Regions from separate parts of the Novosphingobium sp. BL-S-32 genome, predicted to be linked through region 1. Evidence: riboswitches for the same ligand, from Rfam matches in the RefSeq annotation. Region 1 holds a riboswitch; the other holds the start of a gene.
The links. Region 1 has a riboswitch for cobalamin ahead of AC1VVK_RS12540 (TonB-dependent receptor plug domain-containing protein). Riboswitches for the same ligand answer to the same signal wherever they lie in the genome.
Positions count from the first base shown of each region.

Region 2: another riboswitch for cobalamin. It lies ahead of AC1VVK_RS01675 (HoxN/HupN/NixA family nickel/cobalt transporter); the one in region 1 lies ahead of AC1VVK_RS12540 (TonB-dependent receptor plug domain-containing protein).

Region 1 covers NZ_CM166476.1:2,650,885-2,656,193, reverse strand. The annotation lists gene AC1VVK_RS12555 (histidine phosphatase family protein) at 1-320, opposite strand, end outside; gene cobT (nicotinate-nucleotide--dimethylbenzimidazole phosphoribosyltransferase) at 317-1,363, opposite strand; gene AC1VVK_RS12545 (DUF1636 domain-containing protein) at 1,360-1,767, opposite strand; gene AC1VVK_RS12540 (TonB-dependent receptor plug domain-containing protein) at 1,767-3,698, opposite strand; cobalamin riboswitch at 3,817-4,023, opposite strand; cobalamin riboswitch at 4,083-4,291, shown strand; gene AC1VVK_RS12535 (hypothetical protein) at 4,488-5,075, shown strand; gene AC1VVK_RS12530 (cobyrinic acid a,c-diamide synthase CobB) at 5,072-5,309, shown strand, end outside.
Region 2 covers NZ_CM166476.1:337,721-343,029, reverse strand. The annotation lists gene AC1VVK_RS01690 (SDR family NAD(P)-dependent oxidoreductase) at 1-383, opposite strand, end outside; gene AC1VVK_RS01685 (nuclear transport factor 2 family protein) at 380-874, opposite strand; gene AC1VVK_RS01680 (class I SAM-dependent methyltransferase) at 995-1,876, opposite strand; cobalamin riboswitch at 2,198-2,439, shown strand; gene AC1VVK_RS01675 (HoxN/HupN/NixA family nickel/cobalt transporter) at 2,614-3,693, shown strand; gene acs (acetate--CoA ligase) at 3,743-5,309, opposite strand, start outside.

The sequences.
Region 1 (5,309 bases):
CCTTCCGGATCGTCCCAGAACCGCGTCTGCACGGCGGGGTCCAGCTCATGCGGGGCCATGCCGTCCCACTCGCCGAAATCGAGTTCGCGCCAGCGCCGGTCGGAGCGATGCGGCAGTTTCCGCTGCCCAGCGATCTGCCGCGCGGGGACTTGCGAGCGCGAGAGGTCCGAACTCAGCACCTGGGCGAAGTCCAACCCGTCCGCCCGCAGCACGCAGCGCGCAGTACCCGAGGGAAGCGGCGGATCGTCGCGATGGCCGAGCAGGAGGCCCGGTTCGCGCGGCTCGCCGTGGCGCATCAGGTGAAGGACAATGCCGTTCACGCGGTCTCCGTTCCGGCGCCAACTCCGGCCTGCGCCCCGGCAACGGCGGCTTCGGCAAACGTCGCCATGCCTTCATGGGCCGCCAGGGCCGAGAGCACCACTTGCGCCGCCACCGCCGCGCCGGAGCCTTCGCCAAGGCGCATGCCAAGGTGGAGCAGCGGATCGAGGCCCAGCTTCTCCAGCAGCCGCACGTGCCCCGCCTCGGCCGAGCAATGCGCGGCCAGACAGTGGTCCAGCACGCCGCCATTGTCCGCGAAGAGCGGCGCCAGCGAGGCGCAGCAGATGAACCCGTCGAGCAGGACCGGAACGCGGTGATGCCGTGCGGCCAGCACGGCGCCCGCCATCGCGGCGATCTCGCGACCGCCAAGGCGGCGCAGCGTCTCGAAAGCGTCGGTGCAATCGGCGCCGTGGAGCGCCAGTGCTGCCGCGACCGCCTCGGCCTTGCGCGCCACGCCCGCATCGTCGAGCCCGGTGCCACGGCCGGTCCAGTCGCGCGCCTCGCCGCCGAAGACTTGTGCCGAAAGCGCGGCGGCGGGGGTGGTGTTGCCGATGCCCATCTCGCCCACGAACAGCAGGTCGGTTTCGGGACGGACCACGGCGGCGCCAATGTTGATCGCCTGAAGGCATTCGGCCGCGCTCATGGCCGGCTCACGCGTGATGTCGCCGGTCGGCCGGTCGAGATCGAGCGGCACCACGCCCAGTTCCGCCCCACAGGCGCGCGTCAGCGCATTGATCGCTGCCCCGCCCGCACGGAAATTGGCGACCATCTGGTGAGTGACTTCGGGCGGATAGGCGCTCACCCCGCGCGCGGCGACGCCGTGGTTGCCCGCGAAGATCACGGCGTGGATCCGCTCGGCGCGGGGGATTTCCTGGCCCTGCCAGCCGGCCATGAAGACCGCGATCTCCTCCAGCCGGCCCAGCGAACCGGCGGGCTTGGTCAGCTCCGCCTGCCGCCGCGCCGCCGCATCGGCGGCCCCGGCATCGGGCGCGGGAAGATCGGCAAGCGCGGCGGCGAAAGCCGCGCTGTCGGCGAACATGGTCATGTGCAGATATACCCTTCGGGGGGAGTGCGGGTGATGAAGTGGCCTTTCACGCCCTGCGGCCATTCGCGATAAGGGACCTGCCCTTCCTCACTGGCCGCGTGGCGCACGGCATATTCGAGGATCGCACGCGCGGCCTCTTCGTCGGGCGTGAAGTCGCCCAGCACATAGCCCACCTTGCCCGGCGCGCGCAGATGGACGGCGCAGTGGCGCTGGCAGGCGAACAGGCAGGGCATCTCCTGGACCGCCACGCCTTGCAGGCCCGGTTCGGCGGCCTGCACCGTGCGCATGGCCTCGGCCAGCAGCGCGCCGCCGCGCTGCCCGCCTTCGTCCTCGCGTGCAGCGGCCGAGAACCGGCAGGTGCTGCAAACCACCACCGACGGTCCCGGCTCGACTGCGTTCAACATCAGAACTGGCTCCTCAGGCCCAGGTAAACCGTACGGCCGAGCGAATTGTAGCCGGCCGCCGTCTCGTAGTCCTTGTCGGTCAGGTTTTCGATGCGGCCCTGAAGCATGAGCCCGGGCGCGACTGTCCACTGGGCGCGCAAGTCGAGCAACCAGTAATCGTCAAGCTTCGCCGTGCCGGTGGCGGCGTTGTAGCTCCCGCCCGAATAACGCGCGGCGATGCTGGCGCGGATGCCCTGCGGCAGGTCCACGCCGCCCTCGATATTGGCGAGATGGCGCGGCACGCGCTGAAGTTGGCGGCCATAGGTGCTGCTGTCCGGCGTGCGGTCCTCCGCCTCGATCAGGCTGTAATTGCCTTCGGCGAAGAGCACCTTCCACTTGGCGGACGCCGCCAGTTCGAGGCCCTGCGCATGGGCCTTGCGAACATTGGCGTAGTAGCCGAAGCGCTCGGTGGTGGTGCCCGGGATGTAGCAGATGTCCGGCAGGGTGCCGCTGGTCGGGCAATAGGCGAAGTCGATCAGGTTGTCGGTATCGCGCTGGAACCAGGTGGCCGAGACGTGGAACAGGTCGCCAAGCCCCTGCTCGGCGCCCACCTGCCAGCCCTTGGCCTTTTCAGGCTGGAGGTTGGCCGCGCCGTAGTCGCTGAACAGCTGGTAGAGCGACGGAGCCTTGTAGCCCTGATCGTAGCTGGCGCGGATCACGGTCTTGCCCGCGTTCGGCGTATAGGCCGCACCGGCGCTGAACACCGTGTTGCCACCGAAGCGCGACTGATGGTCGTAACGCGCGCCGCCGCTCACGGTGAGCCCGGTCACAGGGCTGACGCGCAGTTCGCCGTAGACGCTGTTGGTATCCGCCTTGCTGGGCGTCAACACGTAAGGATCCGTGCTGTCCGTGGGCGAGGCGGTGGTCATCCGCTGCTCCTCGCGCTCGGCGCCGAAGACGGCCTGCACCGCGTCCGAGAAGCTGTAGGTGCCCTGATACTCGTAGCGACGCACGCGGCCATGCGCATCGAACGTGAGCTGCCGAATGGTCTGCGCGGGATCGAAGTTCTGGCGGTCGGTCTCGGTCTGGGTCACGGCCACGCGGTTGACCAGCTTGCCATCGAACAGCGCGAAGTTGAGCCCGGCGTAGCCCGCCCACTCCTTGTTCACGCCATAGGCGAGCGAGTCCCCTCCAAAGCCGTCGAAGTCGTTATGCGAATCCGACCAATAGCCCTTGAGATCGATCGAAACGCCCGGCGCGACGCGATATGTGAACGACCCGTTGGCCGCAGACCGGCGATAGCCATCGGGCTCGGTGCCCTGATCGCTGGCCGAGATGCCGTCGGTGGTGAAGCGCGAGGCGGAGACGCGCCAATCGATCGAATCCGACGTGCCGCCCACGCCGGCACGCGCCGAGACGGTATCGTGCGTGCCCGCTTCCACCGCGAAGCTGCCTTCCAGCGGCTTGGTCGGGGCACGGGTGGTGACATTGATGACGCCGCCGATGGCATCGCTACCCCAGAGGATCGACTGCGGACCGCGCAGGATCTCGATGTGATCGATATCGTCGGTGAAGAGGTTGGAGAAGGCATAGCCGCCCGCCGTCGAAGACGGATCGGCGAGGCGCATGCCGTCGATCACCATCACGCTCTGACCGGCATCGGCGCCGCGAATGCGTAGGCTGGTGGTCGTGCCGTAGCCGCCGTTGCGCGAAAGGCTGATGCCCGGCGTGCGCAGCAGCATGTCGGTGAGGGCGATCGGCTGCGCGGAAACGATGTGCGCGTCGTCGAGGACGGTCACCGTCTGGGCGACGCGATCGGCCGCCAGCGGGGTGCGCAGCGCGGTAACGACGATGCTGTCGCCACTATCTGCTTCGTCGGCGAAAGCCATCGTCGGGCAGGCCGCCGCGAGGGCCGCGAGCGAAACCGTGGTGGCGAAAATCCGGAACGTCATGGGTTTTCCTTCAAACAAGCATCGAAGACCCCCGCCGAAGCGCGAGCACCGGCAAGGCAATGGCTGTCGTTGCGCGAGGAAAAAGCCCCCTCGTTCACCCGGCACACCCTGTCCGGACGAAGAACGACTGCGTCAGGCAGGTCTCCTGGCTTGCGGGTCAATGCCGTCTCGGCCGCCTTCTCAGAATCCTGCCAAGTCAATGGCTTCGGCTCCAATGGCGAAATGGCCGCACGGCTCGCCGCTCACAGTTGCAGGGGCAGCCCGGGTCTTGAACCCGTGTTCCCTTTTGATCCTCTTACGAGGAACCTGTCGCGGCGCGGCAACTATCGTGCGGGCGCCCCGCTGGCAAGTGCCCGAAGCTTGCGCGCGCCCGCGAAGTGCCATAGGTCCGCCCCTGCAAAGGGTGCCCGAGAGGGCTTAATCGGGAAGTCCGGACCTGCGGGGAAACTCGCGGGACATGCCGGCACTGCTCCCGCAACTGTAACCGGGGATGCGCCCCGCCATGCGCCATTGGGACCGGACGGTTCCGAGAAGGCGGCGGAAGGCGCGACGATCCGGGAAGTCAGGAAACCGGCCCCTTGCCGTCGTTCCTCTGCGCGGGCGGGATGCACCGGGCGGACGAGGGCATGGTTCCCGTAGCGGGAAGCAGCCCTGGCGAGACGACAGTCGAAGTCGTGTCGAAAGGAGCCTGCCAGAGTGACACCGATCCGCTGATCCTCTCGCCGGGGCGATATCGCCCGGGGCCTTTCCTGCACGCCTTTCCCCAACCGCCTTGGGAGATCCCAGAACATGAACCGTTCCGCCAATCCGCCATCCGCCCGCGTCAGCCTCTTCGTGTTTGCCGCGCTCGCCGCCGTCATGCTGGTGACGCGCACCCATTCGCTGAGTCAGGTCGTCCACTTGCCAGACACCGACCTTGCGAGCTTCTTCGTGCTCGGCTTCTTCGTCCGCCGTGTCATCGGTTTCGCCGCGCTGTTCGCGCTCGGCTATGCGATCGATGTCGTGGTGATCTCGGTGCTGGGCGGTTCCGGATTCTGCTTTACCCCGGCCTACGCGATGCTGGTCCCGGCCTATGGCGTGATGTGGCTTGCCGGGCGCGTGGCGGCGGCGAAGCTCGGTGACCGCCTTGCCGCCCTGCCTGCCATGGCCGTGCTGCTGATCGCCGCCACTTTCGTCTCGCACTTGCTGTCGAGCGGCGGGTTCTACTTCCTTGGCGGCCGCTTCCCCGATCCGACGCTTGCCGGATTCCTGCCGCGCATCGGGCGCTATTTCCCGACCACCCTGCTCTCCACGGTGCTGTGGTCCGGCATTGCCGCCACGCTCTGGGCGCTGACCGTGACCCTGCGCCCGGCGCTGCACGCGGAACGCCGCAAGTGACCGCCTGCCCTGCCCTGCTGGTCGCCGCGCCCGCCTCGGGGCAGGGCAAGACGCTCGTCACCGCCGCGCTCGCCCGCCGCCATGCCCGCGAAGGACGGCGCGTGCGCGTGTTCAAGTGCGGGCCCGACTTCCTCGATCCCATGATCCTCGAAGCGGCGAGCGGCGCCCCGGTGCACCAGCTTGACCTCTGCATGGTCGGCGAGGCCGAATGCCGCGCGCTGCTCTACGAAGCGG
Region 2 (5,309 bases), 1.3 Mb from region 1:
ATCGAACGGTTCAGCACCTCGCGCGTGCACAGCATCGCGGCCATGCAATCGACCCTGTATGTGTCGAGGAAGTTGTCGATGGTCTGCTCCCAGATCCACTTGTCGACGCCGGGGACGGCCGCATTGTTCATCATCACGTCGACCTGGCCCCAGCGGGCCATCGCCGCCTCGACCATGGCTGCGACGTCCTCCTCCACGGTAACATCGGCGCGCACCGCCACAGCGTCGGCGCCGATTGCGGCGGCAACCTCCTCCACCAGCTCGAGCCGCCGGGCCGCCAGAACCAGCCGGGCGCCCTCCTGCGCCATCATCTTCGCCATGACCGGGCCCAGCCCGGTGCTCGCGCCAGTAATGATCGCGACTTTCCCTTCGAAGCGGCTCATATCGTGGCCACCTTGCGCATGGTCTCGTGGCTCTCCGCCGAACCGTCGAGCGCGCGGTTGAAGCGCTCGATGATACGCCAGCCCTGCCCGCCGCGCTCCAGAGTCCAGTGATTGACCGCCGCGCGCCAAAGGAACCAGCGGTCCTCTTCGCGAAGGATCACGACCGAATAGCCAACCGCCTCGGCCTTATCGCCATGCACGCTGATCTTCGGCGTCGCCGTGAGGTGCGCGCAGCCGGTCTTGACCAGTTCGAGATGGCCTTCCCACGCATACATGTCGGCGATTTCGTCAGGCGCCGAAAGGCGCAGAGTACCGCCATCGGGCAAAGTGAAGTTGTAGCCGCCGCCCTCGACCCACAAATCGCCCGCAGGCCGTGCCGTGCCGCTATCCACCAAAGGACCGTAAGTGTTCAGCAGATTGAGGATCTCCAGATGATCCTCCGCCTTGCGGCAGCGCTCTTCCAGCGCCGCCAAGCGCGCTTCGACATCCATCCCTGACAGTCCTTATGGTTTGCGTCCGGTCTTTTGGTGCCCGGTTCGATGACAGCTTACGCAACAGGATGGATCTGAAAAGCCTTTACGCGCGATCGCCCATGGCCGGGTGTGGGAGGGTCACGCGGCCACCTGCTCTCCGCCGGAACCGCCCCGCGAAGATTCTTCGGCGGCATTCATTTCGGACGAGGCGGCGAGCCGGCGGTATTTGATGCGCCGGTAAAACCTTCGGCATTTCGCCACGAAATCGGGTGCGACCTCCTGCCCCTGCTCCAGGAGATAAGAACGAAGCCGTTGCAGGCGATTGGTCGAGGCGGTCTGAAAAACGAGCTGTCGATAGGCCTCAAGCGTATCGTCGCGGTCGATGATACTGTTCGCGTCGGCGATGACTTCACCGAAGTAGGTGTCCACCAGCTGTTGCCCGGCGCTGAGCTTTCCCGACTCGGTGAGCTTGTTGATCAGCAACCATGACAGACGCATCTTGCTGTCTATGCGGTAAGTCGCGCCCTGACGCTTCACCCGCACCTGATCGGCGATATCGTCGATTATCATGGAGCAACCGGGCGCAAGCCGCTGCTCAAGCGTTTCCAGATCGCGATCGATCCGCCCATCGGCGTCGAGCATCAGGACGGAAACGGTCTGGTCGTCCGGGAGAACCGAAAGCCCGCTTCGCAGATCGGATGGCGTAACCGTGACCAGATCCTGGACACCGTAGCGCGCCAGATTGGCCTCTATTCGCGCGATGCGTTTCCCTGGCGAGTTCAACGATCGCCTCGGGCCGCCTGTCATCGGATCGAACGTGAACACATGGCCAGATTTGCCCGAATTTCGCAAACCCAGCGCGAGTGCGACCGTGGCCGCCCCCATGGCCGTGCCGACTTCGACGATCTGACCGCCGCGTTGGGCGGTTTCGTAGATGCGCGCATAGACGGCCGGCGCCAGCATCCCGTCACAAGTTGCGATAAGTTCAGAAAAAAGCTCGTTTCTTGCACCCTCGAGCATCGGAAGCCTCCCGAAATGCCTCTCCTATTCAAGTGTCGCTACTGTGAGTCAGAAATATATGATCCACCATCTCGAGGAGAATATTATTTCACATGAAATTCAGCCGGATTCACCATCGACTCTTAATGATTTCACTCGCAGTAATTGCCTATTGTAGAGTGCGGATCATTTTTACGCTCATAAAATCACCTTCCGATCGGGAAAAATCGCGACCCATTTGGTCCGGGCGCCGAAATGCGAAGGCGGTTCCGGCTCGTGAAGCGCTCTTGCCCTGATGCACCGCCGAGACTACCAATGCGGCCGTCGAGACGCTTTCAGGGTCTCGGCACTGATCGCGCCGGTGTCCCGAAAGGGGCTTAAAAGGGAACGCGGTGAGGACCTTGCGTCTGAAACCGAGGCTGTCCCTGCAACTGTAAGCGGCGAGCGCGATGCACATCGCGGCAGGGCAAGGCGCCCTTGCCGCAGCCACTGGGCCGGACGCTAAGTCATGCGGGGCCTGGGAAGGCCGTGCATCGAGGCCTTGACCCGCAAGCCAGGAGACCTGCCGGCGTCTGGTCGCTCTTGCCCTGGCCCAGGGGATGGCCGTGGCACGGTAACTCCGTCTGAGCGACGCACGTGCGGCGAGGGCCGCACCGGCATGCGTGCCGGGCGCTGGACGGCGTCCGTCCGGCGCACAGGCCGGCCGTTCGCGCGGAGGCCCTCCCCGAAAGTCGCTGACGCCGACGGGGTATTCACGAATGCAAGTCAGTTCTGTTTCGCATCGAACAACGGCGGCCGAGGGGCCTTCCGGCAAACCGCGCCTGCGCCGTCGGGTCGCGGTGCTTTTTGCCGCGCTCGTGGGCGCGAACGTCGCCACCTGGCTCTGGGCGTTCGGCGCGTTCCACGGCAATCCCGTGATGCTCGGCACCGCCGTGCTCGCCTGGAGCCTTGGCATGCGCCACGCCGTGGACGCCGACCACATCGCCGCGATCGATAATGTTACCCGCAAGCTGATGCAGGACGGGCAGCGCCCGCTCACGGTCGGGCTGTGGTTCGCGATCGGGCACTCGGCCATCGTGCTGATCGCGGCGACCACGATCGCGGCGGCGGCCAGCACGCTGGACGATTTCGAGGCATTCGGTCAGTCCGGCGGGGTTATCGCCACGGTCGTTTCGGCCAGCTTCCTTTTCGCCATCGCCATCATGAATCTCGCGATCCTACGCGGCGTGTGGTCTCGCTTCCAGCAGGTTCGTGGCGGCGGCACTTATGCGGAGGAGGATCTGGACATCCTGCTCGCCGGGCGCGGCCTGATGGCGCGCATCCTGCGCCCGCTGTTCCGTCTGGTACGCAAGAGCTGGCACATGGCCCCGCTCGGCTTCCTGTTCGGCCTGGGCTTCGATACCGCGACCGAAGTGGCGATCCTCGGCCTTTCGGGCGCTCACGCGGCGGACGGCATTTCGCTCGGAACGGTGCTGGTGTTCCCGGTGCTCTTCGCCGTGGGCATGGCGCTGATCGACACTGCCGACGGGGTCATCATGCTCGGCGCCTACGAATGGGCTTTCGTGAAGCCGATCCGCAAGCTCTACTACAACATCACGATCACCTCGATCTCAGCCCTTGTGGCGCTGGTGATCGGGTCGATCCAGACGGCGGCGCTGCTGGTCGACAAGTTCGGGCTGAAAGGCGGCTTCTGGTCCGGCGTCAGCGCACTGTCCGAGCATTTCAACACGCTCGGCTTCCTTATTATCGGCCTGTTCGTGCTGTGCTGGGTGCTGAGCTACGCCGTTTACCGCTGGCGTGACTTCGACGCCATCGAGGTGGCCACCGACGCAGGCTGAACCCACGCGGAGGATGCACCGGGCTTTCCCGGGCATCCTCCGCGTCCGGTCATGCAGTTGCCGGCTGCGGCCGGTTGGCGATCAGGTTCTCGACCACCGAGGGATCGGCAAGCGTCGAGATATCGCCGAGGTTCGAGAAGTCGTTCTCGCCGATCTTGCGCAGGATGCGGCGCATGATCTTGCCCGAGCGGGTCTTGGGCAGGCCCGGCGCGAACTGGATGACGTCCGGCGTAGCGATCGGGCCGATCTCATGGCGAACCCACTTGATCAGTTCCTTGCGCAGCGCCTCGTCCGGCTCGACTTCGGCATTGCAGGTGACGAAGGCATAGATGCCCTGCCCCTTGATCTCGTGCGGCATGCCGACGACTGCCGCCTCGGCAACCGCCGGATGGGCCACCAGCGCCGATTCGATCTCGGCCGTGCCCATGCGGTGGCCGGAGACGTTGATCACGTCGTCGATGCGGCCGGTGATCCAGTAATAGCCATCCTCGTCGCGGCGGCAGCCGTCGCCGGTGAAGTAGCATCCCGCGAATGTCGAGAAGTAGGTCATGAAGAAGCGCGCGTGATCGCCCCAGACGGTGCGCATCTGCCCCGGCCAGCTGTCGGTGATGACCAGACAGCCATCGGCTGCGCCTTCGAGCACGGTGCCGTCGTTATCGACCAGCATCGGCTTTACGCCGAACATCGGCTTGCTGGCCGAACCCGGCTTGAGCGCGGTGGCGCCCGGCAGCGGCGTGATCATCGCGCCGCCCGTTTCGGTCTGCCACCAGGTGTCGACGATCGGGCAGCGCCCCTCGCCCACGACCTTGTGATACCATTCCCACGCCTCGGGATTGATCGGTTCGCCCACCGAGCCGAGCAGGCGCAGGCTCTTGCGCGAGGTTTTCTTCACATAGTCGTCACCCTCGCGCATCAGTGCGCGCAGTGCCGTCGGCGCGCCGTAGAAGATCTCGACCCCGAACTTGTCGACCACTTGCCAAAAGCGGCTCGCATCGGGGAAGTTGGGCACGCCCTCGAACATCACCGTGGTCGCGCCGTTGGCCAGCGGGCCGTAGACGACGTAGGAGTGGCCCGTGACCCAGCCGATATCGGCCGCGCACCAGTAGATCTGGCCCGGCCGGTAATCGAAGACGTACTCATGCGTCATCGAGGCCCAGACCGAATAGCCGCCGGTGGTGTGGAGCACGCCCTTGGGCTTGCCGGTCGAACCCGAGGTGTAGAGGATGAACAGCGGATCTTCGGCGTTCATCTCTTCCGGAGCGCAATCGGTGGACTGCGCGGCGACCGAGCTGGCCCAATCGATATCGCGCCCCTTGACCATCGGCACGCCCGCGCCGGTATGGCTGAGGACGACGACGGTCTCGACGTCCGGGCAGGCCTTCAGCGCTTCATCGACATTCGCCTTGAGCGCGATGGTCTTGCCGCCGCGCAAGCCTTCGTCGCTAGTAAGCACGATACGGCTGTCGCAATCCTGGATGCGGCCAGCCAGCGCGTCGGGCGAAAAGCCGGCGAAGACAATCGAGTGGATCGCACCGATGCGCGCGCAGGCGAGCATGGCAACGGCGGCTTCGGGCACCATCGGCAGGTAAATGGTCACGCGGTCCCCGCGCTTGACC